Linked DNA regions of Shumkonia mesophila. The protein of the gene in region 2 interacts with the protein of the main gene of each other region in a pairwise test. Links are inferred from orthologs where the notes say so. Each region holds a gene or a part of one and is shown on either strand. Other genes may lie near its edges.

Region 1 (7,507 bases), on a different replicon or contig from region 2:
CGGCGCTTTTCCTCGATCGCGCGATCGATTTCCTTAAGCCGGGTCCCCGGATCGCCAAGCCCCTGGGCGGCGACCGGAGCGGCAGCCGATGCCAGGAGAAGGACGGAAATCAGGGCGGTGGCCGAAAGGCCGCAATGCAATCGCCAGCGGGGTGGGGGGCTCGACACCTTATCCGGCGGCGGCTTTGCGCGCGCCCTCTTCAAGAAGCAGCGATCGGCCGGTCATCGCGGCGGGCTGCGGCAGGTCAAGGAAGCGAAGCAGCGTCGGCGCGATGTCGGCCAGGCGTCCGTCGCGAAGTTCCCCGGCCCAGGCGGGCCCGTTGACGAGCACGATCGGCACCGTGTTCAAGGTGTGGGCGGTGTGCGGCTGTCCGGTCTCGGGGTCGCGCATCATCTCGCAGTTGCCGTGGTCGGCGGTGACCAGCAGCACGCCGCCGGCCTTGACGATGGCGGCCTCGACGCGGCCCAGGCAGGCATCCACCGTTTCCACGGCCTTGACGGCCGCCTCCAGGATACCCGAATGGCCGACCATGTCGCCGTTGGCGAAATTGGCGACGATCAGGTCGTACTTGCCCGAGCCGATGGCCTCGACCAGGCGGTCCGTCACCTCGGGCGCCGACATCTCGGGCTTGAGGTCGTAGGTGGCGACCTTGGGCGAGGGCACCATGATGCGGTCCTCGCCGTCGAACACCTTCTCGCGGCCGCCGTTGAAGAAGAAGGTGACGTGGGCGTACTTCTCGGTCTCGGCGACCCGAAGCTGGGTGAGGCCGGCCTCCGACACCACCTGGCCCAGGATGTCCTTGAGGTCGACCGAGGTGAACAGCGCCGGGAAAAAGGCGTCGAGCTCGTCCGAATATTCGGCCATGCCCAGGCGGGCGGCGAAGGCGGGGACGCGCCGGCGCGTGAAGCCGCTGAACGCCGGATCGGCAAGCGCGGTCAGGATCTGGCGCACGCGGTCGGCGCGGAAGTTGGCGACCAGAAGGCCGTCGCCGTCCTTCATGCCGGCGTAGCCGTCGATGACGGTGGGCAGCACGAATTCGTCGGCAATGCTTTCGTCATAGCTGCGCTGGATGGCGCTGACGGCGTCCGGGGCCTGGCGCTCGGCCGCGGCGTCGACCAGGGCGTTGTAGGCCCTTTCCACCCGCTCCCAGCGCTTGTCGCGGTCCATGGCGTAGTAGCGGCCGCTGACCACGCCGACGCGAAGCCCCGTCACGTCGGCGGTGTCGGCCAGGAATTTCTCCATGTAGCCCCTGCCGCTGCGCGGCGGGGTGTCACGGCCGTCCATCAGGGCGTGGACGATCACCGGCACGCCGGCCGTCCCCACCGCGCGGGCCAGGGCCACCATATGGTCCTGGTGGGAATGGACGCCGCCCGGCGACATCAAGCCCATCAGATGGCAGGCGCCGCCGCTTTTCCTGAGCGCCGCGATGAAGTCCAGAAGCGCCGGATTTCTGGCCATCGAGCCGTCGGCCGCCGCCAGGTCGATGCGCGGCAGGTCCTGCATGACCACGCGGCCGGCGCCGATGTTCATGTGGCCGACCTCGGAATTGCCCATCTGGCCGTCGGGCAGGCCGACTTCCAGGCCCGAGGCGTAGAGCCGGGCGCGCGGGTTGGTTGAGGAAATGCGATCCCAGTTCGGCGTCTTGCCGATGGCGATGGCGTTGAAGTCGGTGTCGGCGCGGTTGCCCCAGCCGTCGAGGATGCACAACATCGCGGGACGCGGCCGGGCGCGGCCTGGTTTTTCGGTCAACATGCCTTGAATATAGGTCGAATTGCCGGGGTTACGATAGGGTCTAGCCACTTTATGCCCGATGATACGGATGGCCGGCAAGAATGGACTGGGCGCGGAAGATCTGCTCGGCGATCAGCCCGCGCACCAACAGATGAGGCCAGGTCATCGGGCCCAGTGACAGCACCAGATTCGCGGCCTGGCGCACCGCCTCGTCGAGGCCGTCGGCGCCGCCGATCACGAAGGCCACGTGGCGGGTCCCCTCGTCGCGCAGGCGGCCCAGGCGTTCGGCCAACCCGGCGCTGGTCAGCGGACGCCCCTTCTCGTCCAGCGCCACCACAAAGGCGCCGGCCGGCAGCGCCCCCAGCAGCAGTTCGCCCTCGCGGCGCCGCCGCTCGGGCGCCGCCAGCGGCCGTTTCTCCTCGACCTCGATCAGGACCGGCGGCGGGACGACGCGTTCGGCAAAGCGTTCGAACACCGCCCGCTCGGCGGCGTGCGCGCGCCCTCCCCCGAAGCGGCCGACCGCCGCGATATGAAATTGCATGATCCGGCTCCGCCCCGATGGCGCGTGGGCTTCCGCCCCCGCCCGGCGGGGTTCAGGCGTTGATCTGGACCGTGGACTCCGTGGGGCGGGCGGCCGCCGGCTCGCTCCACATCTTTTCGAGGTTGTAGAACTCCCTCACTTCCGGGCGGAACAGGTGGACGATGACGTCGTGGGTGTCGAGCAACACCCAGTCGCACTGGGTGGCGCCCTCGACGGCGACGCCGGCGACGCCCTTGGTTTTCAACTTTTCCCGGAGATGGTCGGCCATGGCGCCGACCTGGCGCTGTGAGGTTCCCGAGGCGATGACCATGAAGTCCGCGATGCTGGTCTTGCCGTTCAGATCGATGACGACGACGTCCTGCGCCTTGTCGTCATTCAGGGACTGTTGCACCAGCGCGAGCACGTCTGCCGCCGCCGGTGGCTTCTGGGTGCGTCGTGGGATGACCGTTCCTTTCCTATCCGTTGTGATCTGCGGTTCGCCGGGCGCGGATACGGCTGGCTGACGCCCCGTGCAGCGGGGTTCTCAGGAAAACCCAGGCCGGCGGCGTCATCGCCGCCAGATCCGAGGCCCGAGAAGCCAATTGCCGGGCCGCCGCAAATTGCCGGGCCGCGCGCCCGAACCGTGCCTTTAAAGAATACGAAGGCCTCGCGAAAACTGCAATGGGAACGGCGCGAAAGACATCGCGCCAGCGCTTCCAGCGCGGCAACTGCACCAGGATGTCGGCGCCCATCAGCCAGACGAAGCGGAGCCCGGGAAAACGGGCCTTCAGCGCAACCAGGGTGTCGGCGGTGTAGCGGGTGCCGAGTTCCGCTTCGATGGCGCCGACGCGGATGCGCGGATCGGCCGCCGCCCTCGCGGCGCCGGCCAGCCGGTCCTCCAGCGGCGCCATGCCGGCCTGCGGTTTCAGGGGGTTCTGCGGCGACACCAGCCACCACACCTGATCGAGCTTCAGGCGCCTGAGCGCCAGCAGGCTGACGTGCAGGTGCCCGGCGTGGGCCGGGTTGAACGAGCCGCCCAGCAGCCCGACCCGAAGCCCGGCGGGCGGATCGGCCGGGATGACGTTCAAGGCCGAACCTGCCCGGTTCCGCGCACGACGTACTTGAATGTGGTCAGCTGCTCGACGCCGACCGGGCCCCTGGCGTGCAGCTTGCCGGTCGAGATGCCGATCTCGGCCCCCATGCCGAACTCGCCGCCGTCGGCGAACTGGGTCGAGGCGTTGTGCATGACGATGGCGCTGTTCACCCGGGCGAGGAACCGCTCGGCCGCCGCCGCGTCCTCGGTGATGATCGATTCGGTGTGCTCCGAGCCGTACCTGGCGATATGGGCGATGGCGGCGTCGATGTCGTCGACCACGGCGACCGACAGGATGGCGTCGAGGTATTCGGTCGACCAGTCTTCCTCGGTGGCCGGCCCGATGCGGGGATCGGCCGCCCGCGCGCGGGCGTCGCCGCGCAGCTCGCAGCCGGCGGCGATCAGGTCGTCGGCGATCGGCTTTAAGTGGGTGGCCACGGCGTCCCTGTGGACCAGCAGCGTCTCGGTGGCGCCGCAGATGCCGGTGCGCCGCATCTTGGCGTTCAGCGTCACCTTGCGCGCCTTGCCCAGGTCGGCGGCGCGGTCGATGTAGGTGTGGCAGATGCCTTCCAGGTGCTTGAACAGCGGGATGCGGCTTTCCGCCGTGATGCGCTCGATCAGCGAGCGGCCGCCGCGCGGCACGATGACGTCGATGGTGTCGGTCATGGTCAGCATGACGCCGACCGCGGCGCGATCGGCGGTCGGCACCAGCTGGATGGCGGCGGCGGGCAGCCCGGCCTCGGCGAGGCCGGCGGCCAGGCAGTCCATGATGGCGGCCGAGGAATGGAAGCTTTCCGAGCCGCCGCGCAGGATCGCCGCGTTGCCGGCCTTGAGGCACAGCGCCCCGGCGTCGGCCGTCACGTTGGGCCGCGATTCGTAGATGACGCCGATGACGCCCAGCGGCGTCCGCACGCGGGCGATGCGCAGGCCGTTGGGGCGGTCCCATTCGGCCATCACGGACCCGACCGGATCGGGCAGGGCGGCCACGTCTTCCAGGCCCTTGGCCATGGCCTCGATGCGGGCGTCGTTCAGCATCAGGCGGTCGAGCAGGGTGGCGCTCAGGCCCTTCTGCTTGCCGGCCGCGATGTCCTTGGCGTTGGCGGCCATGATCGCCGCGCGGTCTTCGCGGATGCGGCGGGCGGCGGCCGTCAGCGCGGCGTTCTTGGCGGCCGTCGGCGCGGTGGCCAGTTGGGCGGCGGCGGCCTTGGCGGCGGCGCCTATCCCTTCCATCAGAAGGTCGATATCGGCCTTGTCCGTTGTGGCGATGGTCATGGTTCTGTTCTCCGGCGTCCTGTGGCCAGACTGCGGAAAAATTCGCTATTTCCCGTCACTCCCGCGAACGCGGGAGTCCAGAAGCCGGGGGTGAACCTGGATTCCCGCCTGCGCGGGAATGACGTCATGGATATAGCGAGCATTTCATCACTCTCCAGGCGCCGCTCTCAGGTCAGCACCAGGTCGTCTCTGTGGATCATCTCGTCGCGGCCGCGAAAGCCCAGGATGGCTTCGATCTCGCGGCTCTTGTGGCCGAGAATGCGCCTGGCGTCCTCGGCCGAATAGGCGACCAGGCCGCGCGCCACCTCGCGCCCGCCCTCGTCGCGCACGATCACCGCGTCGCCGCGCTCGAAGCTGCCCGACACCTTGGCCACCCCGGCCGGCAGGATGCTCTTGCCGGCATGCAGCGCCTTCAGCGCCCCGTCGTCGAGCACGATGTCGCCGACCGCCTTGAGCGTGCCGGCGATCCAGCGCTTGCGCGCGGTGTGCGGCGTCGCGCCGGGCAGGAACCAGGTGCAGCGCGCGCCTTCCTCGATCCGCTTCAAGGGATTCAGGTGGTTGCCGGCGGTCAGCACCATGCGGCAGCCGACGTTGAGGCAGACCCGGGCCGCCGCCAGCTTGGTGACCATGCCGCCGACCCCGAAGCCGGGCAGCGAGGCGCCGGCCATGGCCTCGATCTCCGGCGTGATCTCGGTAATTTCCGGCAGGTGGCGGGCGTTGGGGTCGGTGTGCGGGTCGGCCGTGTACAGGCCGTCGATGTCGGATAAGAGGACCAGGACGTCGGCGGTGGTCATGGCGGCGACGCGGGCGCCCAGGCGGTCGTTGTCGCCGAAGCGGATCTCGTCGGTGGCCACCGTGTCGTTCTCGTTGATGATCGGCACCGCGCCCAGCTTCAGGAGCGTGTTCAGCGTGTTGCGGGCGTTGATGTAGCGCCGGCGGTTCTCGCTGTCGTCCAGCGTCAGCAGGATCTGGGCGACGGTGATGCCGTGCACGCCCAAGCACTCCTGGTAGGCGCCGGTCAGGCGGATCATGCCGGTGGCGGCGGCGGCCTGCTTTTCCTCCAGCCGCAGCTCGCCGTCGGCGAAGCCCAGCTGGCGCCGGCCGGCGGCGATGGCGCCCGAGGAGACAAGGATCACTTCCTGGCCGCGCGCCCGGCAGCGCGCCACGTCGTCGGCCAGCGCCTGCAGCCATTTCTTGTGGATGGCGCCGCTCTTGGCGACCAGCAGGGCCGATCCGATCTTGACGACGATGCGTTTGCCGGTCGCCAGGTAATCGTTCTTCGCTCCGCTCATGGCACGAACGGTCCTCCGCCTTCCTCGCTGTCCTGGGCCTTGTCCCGGCCCTTGGTGATGAATGCCCGAAGCTCGCGCAGCACCGCCTCGACGCCGAGCCCGGTGGCGCCCGACAGGATGGCGACGGGGTGGCCGGCGGCGGCGGCGAGTGCCGCCGACTTCTCGGCGATGGCCTCCGCCGTCAGGGCGTCGCACTTGTTGAGCGCCAGCACCTCGGGCTTTTCGGCCAGCCCGCCGCCATAGGCGGCCAGCTCGTTGCGAATGGCGCCATAGGCCTCGGCGACGTCCTCGGCGGTGCCGTCGACCAGGTGCAGCAGCACGCCGCAACGCTCGATGTGGCCGAGGAATCGGTCGCCCAGGCCGGCCCCCTCGTGCGCCCCCTCGATGAGGCCGGGGATGTCGGCCAGTACGAACTCGCCGTTATCGACGTGAACGACGCCCAACTGCGGATGCAGCGTGGTGAAGGGATAGTCGGCGACCTTCGGACGGGCGCGCGACACGGCGGCCAGGAAGGTCGACTTGCCGGCGTTGGGCAGGCCGACCAGTCCGGCGTCGGCGATCAGCTTGAGGCGCAGCCACACCCAGCGCTCCTGGCCGGGCCAGCCGGGGGTGGTGCGCCGCGGCGCCTGATTGGTCGAGGACTTGAAATGGGTGTTGCCGAAACCGCCGTCGCCGCCGCGCGCGAGGTACGCGCGCTGGCCGACCTCGGTCATGTCGAGCAGCACGGTCTCCTTGTCCTCGTCGAGGATTTGCGTTCCGACCGGCACGCGGATGACGGTGTCCTTGCCGCCGGCGCCGCTGCGGTTCTGGCCCATGCCGTTTTGGCCGCGGTCGGCCTTGAAGTGCTGGCGGTAGCGGAAATCGATCAGCGTGTTCAGCCCGTCGGCGCACTCCACGACGACGTCGCCGCCGCGCCCGCCGTCGCCGCCGTTGGGGCCGCCGAACTCGATGAACTTCTCGCGGCGGAAGGCCACGCAGCCGTCACCGCCGTCTCCGCTCTTCACGAAGATCTTGGCTTCGTCGAGAAACTTCATTTCCCGGTCCCCGAAAACCCGCTTGACGACCCCCGAATCAAAAAGGGGGAATGGCTGGCCATTCCCCCGCTTTTTTCAGCGAATGGCCAGGGCCTCCTCAGGCTTTCGACGGCTCCACCACGATGTAGGTGCGGCCTTGCGCCTTGTGCCGGAACTTCACCTTGCCCTCGACCTTGGCGAACAGCGTGTGGTCGCGGCCCATGCCGACGTTTTCGCCGGGATGGAACTGGGTGCCGCGCTGGCGCACGATGATGTTGCCGGGCGCCACCAGTTCGTCGCCGAAGTGCTTGACGCCCAGGCGCCGGCCGGCGCTGTCGCGTCCGTTGCGGGAACTGCCGCCTGCTTTCTTATGCGCCATGACCGGTTACTCCTTCGACTTGGCGGGTTTCTTGGCGCCGGCCTTGGCCGTGCCGCCCGACTTCGCCGCCTTGGGTTTGGATTCGCTCTTGGCCTTCGCCGCCGCTTTCGGCTTGGCCTTCGATTCGGCCTTCGCCTTCGGCGCCGCCTTGGCCTTGGCTTTCGCCTTCACCGGGGCGTCGCCGTCGTCCTCGGCGGCCTCGACCTT
Region 2 (6,038 bases):
CCATCCGGTCTATTACGCCGGGCCGGCCAAGACCCCGGCCGGCTACGCCTCGGGCTCCTTCGGGCCGACCACGGCGGGGCGCATGGACAGCTACGTCGACCTGTTCCAGGCCAACGGCGGCAGCCTGGTCATGGTCGCCAAGGGCAACCGCTCCCAGCAGGTGACCGACGCCTGCAAGAAGCACGGCGGCTTCTATCTGGCCTCTCCCGGCGGCCCGGCGGCGCGCCTGGCGCACGACTGCATCAAGAAGGTCGAGTGCATCGAGTATCCCGAACTCGGCATGGAAGCGGTCTGGCGCATCGAGATCGAGGATTTCCCGGCCGCCATCTGCGTCGACGACAAGGGCAACGACTTCTTCGCCGAACTGATCAATCCGGCCCGCTGAAGGCCGGCCCGGCGCGGCGGGCCGCATCGCGGCCGCCGCCCGATAACCATAAGAGGAAACGCCATGAAACTTCCCGAGCCCCGGCTTGCAGGGGGCATGCCCCTGGCCCAGGCCCTGCGCGAGCGCCGCTCGATACGCGCCTACGCGACGACCCCGCTCGCGCTCGCCGACATCTCGCAGCTTCTGTGGTCGGCCGCCGGCGTCACCTCGCCCGAAGGGTTCCGCACGACGCCGTCGGCGGGGGCGACCTTTCCGCTGGAAACCTACCTGATCGCCGGCGCCGTCGACGGACTGGCCGCCGGTGTCTACCGCTACGACCCGGCGACCCACGGCCTTGGCCAGACGGCGGCCGGCGACATCCGCGCCGACCTGGCCGCCGCCTGCATGAACCAGGCCTGCGTCGCCACCTGCACCGCCGCCATCCTGTTCGGGGCGGTGTTCGAACGGACCACCGCCAAGTATGGCGACATGGGACGCGACTTCGTTTTGCTGGAGGCCGGGCACGCCGCGCAAAACGTCTCGTTGCAGGCCGTGGCACTGGGACTGGGCGCGGTGGCCATCGGGGCGCTGGACGAGCAAAGATTGCAGTCCCTGGCCGCCATGGGCGACAATGAGAAGCCGATCTACATGATGGTGTTCGGAAAACCGAACGCTTGAAGAGGGAGGACGCCAATGTCGAAACGGGTCGAAAGAGCTGTCGAACTGTTCGGGCCTGACAAATGCAATTGCAGCCAGGCGATGGCGGTTGCCTTCGCCAGCGCCGTGGGATTCGACGAAACCGCCGCCATGAATGCCGGCCGCGGCTTTGGCGCCGGCATTGGCGCGCACGGCCTGATCTGCGGGGCGGTGACCGGAGCGGTCATGACGCTGGGCATTCGCGCCGCCAAACTGACCAAGAGCGAGAAGGACGCCAAGACCAAGGCCTACGAGATGGCGCACCGCTTCACCGAGCAGTTCAAGGCCCGCCACGGCACCCTCGGCTGCAAGGAGCTGATCGGCGTCGACCTGTCCACCGAGGCGGGCCGCAAGCTGAATACCGACATGCAGATCACCCGCCGGATGTGCCCCGACTTCGTGCGTTCCGCCGCCGAGATCGTCGAAGATCTGCTGTAGGTCCGGTCCGCGCGGCCGCCCGCCGATGGAATTCCTGTTCGACGGCCCCGACGACGCCCCGGTCACGCTGGCCCTCGCCCACGGCGCCGGGGCGCCGATGGATTCGCCCTTCATGGCCTTTTTCGCCGAGGGGTTGGCGGCACGCGGCGTGCGCGTCGCCCGCTTCGAGTTCCCCTACATGGCCGCAAGGCGGGCCGACGGCCGCAAGCGCGGACCCGACCGCCCGGCCGTGCTGCTGGCCACCTGGCTGGACGTGATCGGCCGGCTGGGCGGTCCCAAGCGCCTGGTCATCGGCGGCAAGTCGATGGGCGGGCGCATCGCCAGCCTTGTCGCCGACGAGGCTGGCGTCGCCGGGCTGATCTGCCTCGGCTATCCGTTCCACCCGGCGGGCCGCCCCGCCACATTGCGCACCGCCCACCTGGGCGATCTCGCCACCCCCACCCTCATCGTGCAGGGCACCCGCGATCCCCTGGGCAGCCGGGACGAGGTGGCCGGCTATCCCCTTTCCGCCGCCATCCGCCTTTGCTGGATCGAGGACGGCGATCACGACCTGACCCCGCGCCAGCGGTCCGGCCGCACCCAGGCGCAGAACTGGCGGGAGGCCGTCGGCCTCGCTGCCGGGTTCGCCTTGGCGGCATAATCGGGTAAAATCGGTCAACGGCGACCCGCAACCGCATCCAGGGAGGCCCCCGCATGCCGGAGTCCGGAAAGTTCCGCACCGAATCCGATTCCATGGGAACGGTCAAGGTTCCCGCCGACCGCTATTGGGGCGCCCAGACGCAGCGCGCCATCGAGAACTTCCGGATCGGCGAGGAACCCATGCCGATGTCGGTCATCCGCGCGCTGGCCATCGTCAAGAAGGCGGCGGCCCAGGCCAACGTCGAACTGGGCGAACTGCCGGCCCCGCTCGGCGAGGCCATCGGCAAGGCCGCCGACGAGGTGATCGAGGGGAAACTGGCCGGGCAGTTCCCACTGGTGGTCTGGCAGACCGGCTCGGGCACCCAGAGCAACATGAACGTCAACGAGGTCATCGCCAACCGCGCCAACGAGGTGCTGGGCAGCCCACTCGGGGCTCACACGCCAGTCCACCCCAACGACCACGTCAACCGCGGCCAGTCCTCCAACGACGCCTTTCCGACGGCCATGCACATCGCCGCCGCCGAGCAGATCCATTACCAGCTTCTGGCCGCGCTGCATCAGTTGCACGGCATGCTGCTGCGCAAGGTCGATGCCTTTTCCGACGTCCTCAAGATGGGCCGCACCCACACCATGGACGCCGTGCCGATGACCCTGGGCCAGGAGTTTTCGGCCTATGCGATGCAAGTCGAAGCCGGCATCGCCCGGCTGCGCGGCTGCCTGCCCCGGCTTTACCAGATCGCCCAGGGCGGCACCGCCATCGGCACCGGGCTCAACACCCATCCGCGCTTCGCCGAGGTGTTCACCGAAAAGGCGGCGGCGATCACCGGCCTGCCGCTGGTTTCGGCCCCCAACAAGTTCGAGGCGCTGGCCGCCCACGACACCCTGGTCGAGGTATCGGGCGCGCTCAACGTTCTGGCCGTCTCGCTGATGAAGATCGCCAACGACATCCGCCTCTTGGCCTCGGGGCCGCGCGGCGGTCTGGGCGAACTGGTGCTGCCCGCCAATGAGCCCGGCTCCTCGATCATGCCGGGCAAGGTAAACCCCACCCAGAGCGAGGCGCTGACCCAGGTGTGCGCCCAGGTCATCGGCAACCACATGACGATCACGGTGGCCGGCGCCAGTGGCCATTTCGAGCTCAACGTCTTCAAGCCGGTCATCATCTACAACCTGCTGCAATCGATCGGCCTGCTGTCGGACGCCTGCCGCAGCTTCGCCGACAACTGCGTGTCGGGGATCACCGCCAACGCGCCGCGCCTGCGCCATATGATGGAACAGTCGCTCATGCTGGTGACGGCGCTGTCGCCGCACATCGGCTACGACAAGGCCGCCGAGATCGCCAAGAAGGCGCACGCCGAGGGAACCACCCTGCGCGAGGCGGCGATTGCGCTCGGCTACGTCAATGCCGCCGACTTCGACGCCTGGGTGCGTCCGGAAACCATGCTGGGACCGCAGGAGTAGCCGCTCAAACGGTGGCCTCGGCGACGGCCGGCCGCTCGGCCGGATAGATGCGGGCGGCCTGGGCGCGCAGGAAGACGGACTGGCCGACCGTCAGCTTGAGCTCGCGGTGACGGGTCCTCGACAGCAGGGCCTCGACCGGCGCCTTCACCCCCTCGGCGGCCAGTTCCACCACCGCGACCGGGCCGGCCGCGGCGATGTGGCGCACGATCGCCGGCAGCCCGAGCTGGGCCTTGGTCGTATAGATGGCGATGTCGTGGGGACGGACGTAGGCGACGGCCGACCCCTCGACGACGCCGGGGGATCTGACGGTCATGAATTCGTCGTCGCAGACCACGGCGACGCCGCCCCGGATCGTGCAGTCGAAGCGGTTGACGTTGCCCAGGAACTCGCAGACATAAGCCGACGCCGGGTGATCGTAGACGTCCTGCGGCGAGCCGATCTGTTCGATCGTCCCGTTGCTCATGACCGCCACCCGGTCGGCCAGTTCGAGCGCCTCGTCCTGGTCGTGGGTGACGAACACGCTGGTCAGATGCATTTCTTCGTGGAGCGCGCGGAGCCAGCGCCGCAGTTCGCGGCGCACCTTGGCGTCGAGCGCGCCGAACGGCTCGTCGAGCAGCAGCACGCTGGGCTCGACGGCCAGCGAGCGGGCCAGCGCCACCCGCTGGCGCTGGCCGCCCGACAGTTGGGTGGGATAGCGCGCCGCAAAATTGGTGAGCTGCACGAGGTCGAGCAGGCGCCCGACGCGGGCGCGGATCTCGGCCTCGGGAAGGCGCCTTTCCCGCGGCTTGACGCGCAACCCGAAGGCCACGTTTTCGAACACCGTCATGTGGCGGAACAGCGCGAAATGCTGGAAGACGAAGCCGACGTTGCGCTCGCGGACGGTGCGCCGGCTGGCGTCGTCGCCGTCGAACAGGATGGCGCCGCCGTCGGGGAATTCGAGCCCGGCAATGATGCGCAGCAGCGTCGTCTTGCCCGAGCCGGACGGCCCCAGCAGCGCCACCAGCTCGCCCGACTCCACAGCCAAGTTAACGGCGCGCAGGGCGGTGAACTCGCCGAACGTCTTGGTGATGTCCTTGGCTTCGATCCGCATCGGCGATCCTTCCTACAGGCGGCGGGCGGCCGCCAGCTCGGCGCCGTAGCGCCACTCCAGCGCCGTCTTGAGCGCCAGCGTCACCAGCGCCAGCAGCGCCAGCAGCGAGGCGATGGCGAAGGCCGCCGTGAAATTGTACTCGTTGTAAAGAATCTCGACATGAAGCGGCATGGTGTTGGTTTCGCCCCGGATGTGGCCGGAGACCACCGAAACGGCGCCGAATTCGCCCATAGCGCGGGCGTTGCACAAAAGAACCCCGTAGATCAGGCCCCATTTGATGTTGGGCAGCGTAACGCGCCGGAAGGTCTGCCAGCCGCCGGCGCCCAGGGACAGCGCGGCCTCCTCCTCCTCGTTGCCCTGCTCCTGCATGAGCGGGATCAGCTCGCGGGCGACGAACGGGAAGGTGACGAAAATGGTGGCGATGACGATGCCCGGTACCGCGAAGATGATCTCGACGTCGTTGGCGACGAGCCACGGGCCGAACCATCCATGCGCCCCGAACAGCAGAACGTAGATCAGGCCGGCGATCACCGGGGAGACCGAGAACGGCAGGTCGATGAAGGTGACGAGCAGGCTCTTGCCCGCGAACTCGAACTTGGCGATGGCCCAGGCCGCGGCGACACCGAAGACGATGTTGAGCGGCACCGCGATGGCCGCCGTGATCAGGGTCAGGCGGATGGCCGCCAGGGCGTCCGGTTCGGTGAACGCCTCGACGTAGGCGCCGATCCCGCCCTGCAGCGCCTCGGCGAAGACGACGAACAGCGGGGCCAGCAGGAACAGGCCGAGAAAGACCAGCGCCAGCGCGATCAACGCCAGCCGGACCCAGGCGGGCTCGGAGATGACGGACCGGGGACGTCTTTTGCTGCTTCTAGACATAGCGGGCGCGATTCCAGCGTTGCAGCAGGTTGATGACGAAAAGGAGGGCGAACGACACCAGCAGCATGAAGGCCGCGATGGCGGTGGCCCCGGCGTAGTCGTACTGCTCCAGCTTGATGACGATGAGGAGCGGCGCGATCTCCGAAACCATCGGCAGGTTGCCGGCGATGAAGATCACCGACCCGTACTCGCCGACGCCGCGCGCGAAGGCCAGGGCGAAACCGGTGAGGATGGCCGGGAAGATCGCCGGCAGGATCACCCGCCGGAAGGTTTGCAGCCGCCCGGCGCCCAGGCTGGCCGCCGCCTCCTCGACCTCGGCGTCGATGTCCTGCAGCACCGGCTGGACGGTGCGCACGACGAATGGCAGGCCGATGAAGACGAGGGCGACCACCACGCCCAGCGGCGTGAAGGCGACCTTGACGCCGAGCGGGGCCAGCAGGGCGCCGATCCAGCCGTTCTCGGCATAGAGCGCGGTCA

Evidence for each region. The genes of interacting proteins can lie anywhere in the genome.
Region 1: the proteins of ODR01_RS17590 (region 2) and ODR01_RS18230 interact in binary tests that used the Escherichia coli proteins (3 or more experiments, as listed by UniProt). The link is inferred for Shumkonia mesophila from one-to-one orthologs.

Annotation. Positions count from the first base shown.
Region 1 is NZ_JAOTID010000012.1:99,042-106,548, reverse strand. Bases 2,477-5,337 are described here. They hold ODR01_RS18230 (glutamate-5-semialdehyde dehydrogenase), read right to left. Parts: upstream 4,617-5,337; coding sequence 3,336-4,616; downstream 2,477-3,335. Other genes in these bases: proB (glutamate 5-kinase), read right to left, coding at 4,784-5,337; ODR01_RS18235 (nicotinate-nucleotide adenylyltransferase), read right to left, coding at 2,728-3,339; rsfS (ribosome silencing factor), read right to left, coding at 2,477-2,675. Also shown: ODR01_RS18255 (murein hydrolase activator EnvC family protein), read right to left, coding at 1-167; gpmI (2,3-bisphosphoglycerate-independent phosphoglycerate mutase), read right to left, coding at 169-1,710; 23S rRNA (pseudouridine(1915)-N(3))-methyltransferase RlmH, read right to left, coding at 1,802-2,272; more of rsfS, read right to left, coding at 2,325-2,476; more of proB, read right to left, coding at 5,338-5,908; GTPase ObgE, read right to left, coding at 5,905-6,942; rpmA (50S ribosomal protein L27), read right to left, coding at 7,040-7,300. UniProt on the Escherichia coli protein: Catalyzes the NADPH-dependent reduction of L-glutamate 5-phosphate into L-glutamate 5-semialdehyde and phosphate. The product spontaneously undergoes cyclization to form 1-pyrroline-5-carboxylate.
Region 2 is NZ_JAOTID010000011.1:144,423-150,460, reverse strand. Bases 2,643-5,630 are described here. They hold ODR01_RS17590 (sulfate/molybdate ABC transporter ATP-binding protein), read right to left. Parts: upstream 4,686-5,630; coding sequence 3,600-4,685; downstream 2,643-3,599. Other genes in these bases: cysT (sulfate ABC transporter permease subunit CysT), read right to left, coding at 5,554-5,630; cysW (sulfate ABC transporter permease subunit CysW), read right to left, coding at 4,698-5,561; fumC (class II fumarate hydratase), read left to right, coding at 2,643-3,595. Also shown: ODR01_RS17615 (fumarate hydratase), read left to right, coding at 1-385; ODR01_RS17610 (SagB/ThcOx family dehydrogenase), read left to right, coding at 449-1,042; ODR01_RS17605 (C-GCAxxG-C-C family protein), read left to right, coding at 1,058-1,498; ODR01_RS17600 (alpha/beta family hydrolase), read left to right, coding at 1,524-2,138; more of fumC, read left to right, coding at 2,192-2,642; more of cysT, read right to left, coding at 5,631-6,038. UniProt on the Escherichia coli protein: Part of the ABC transporter complex CysAWTP involved in sulfate/thiosulfate import. Responsible for energy coupling to the transport system.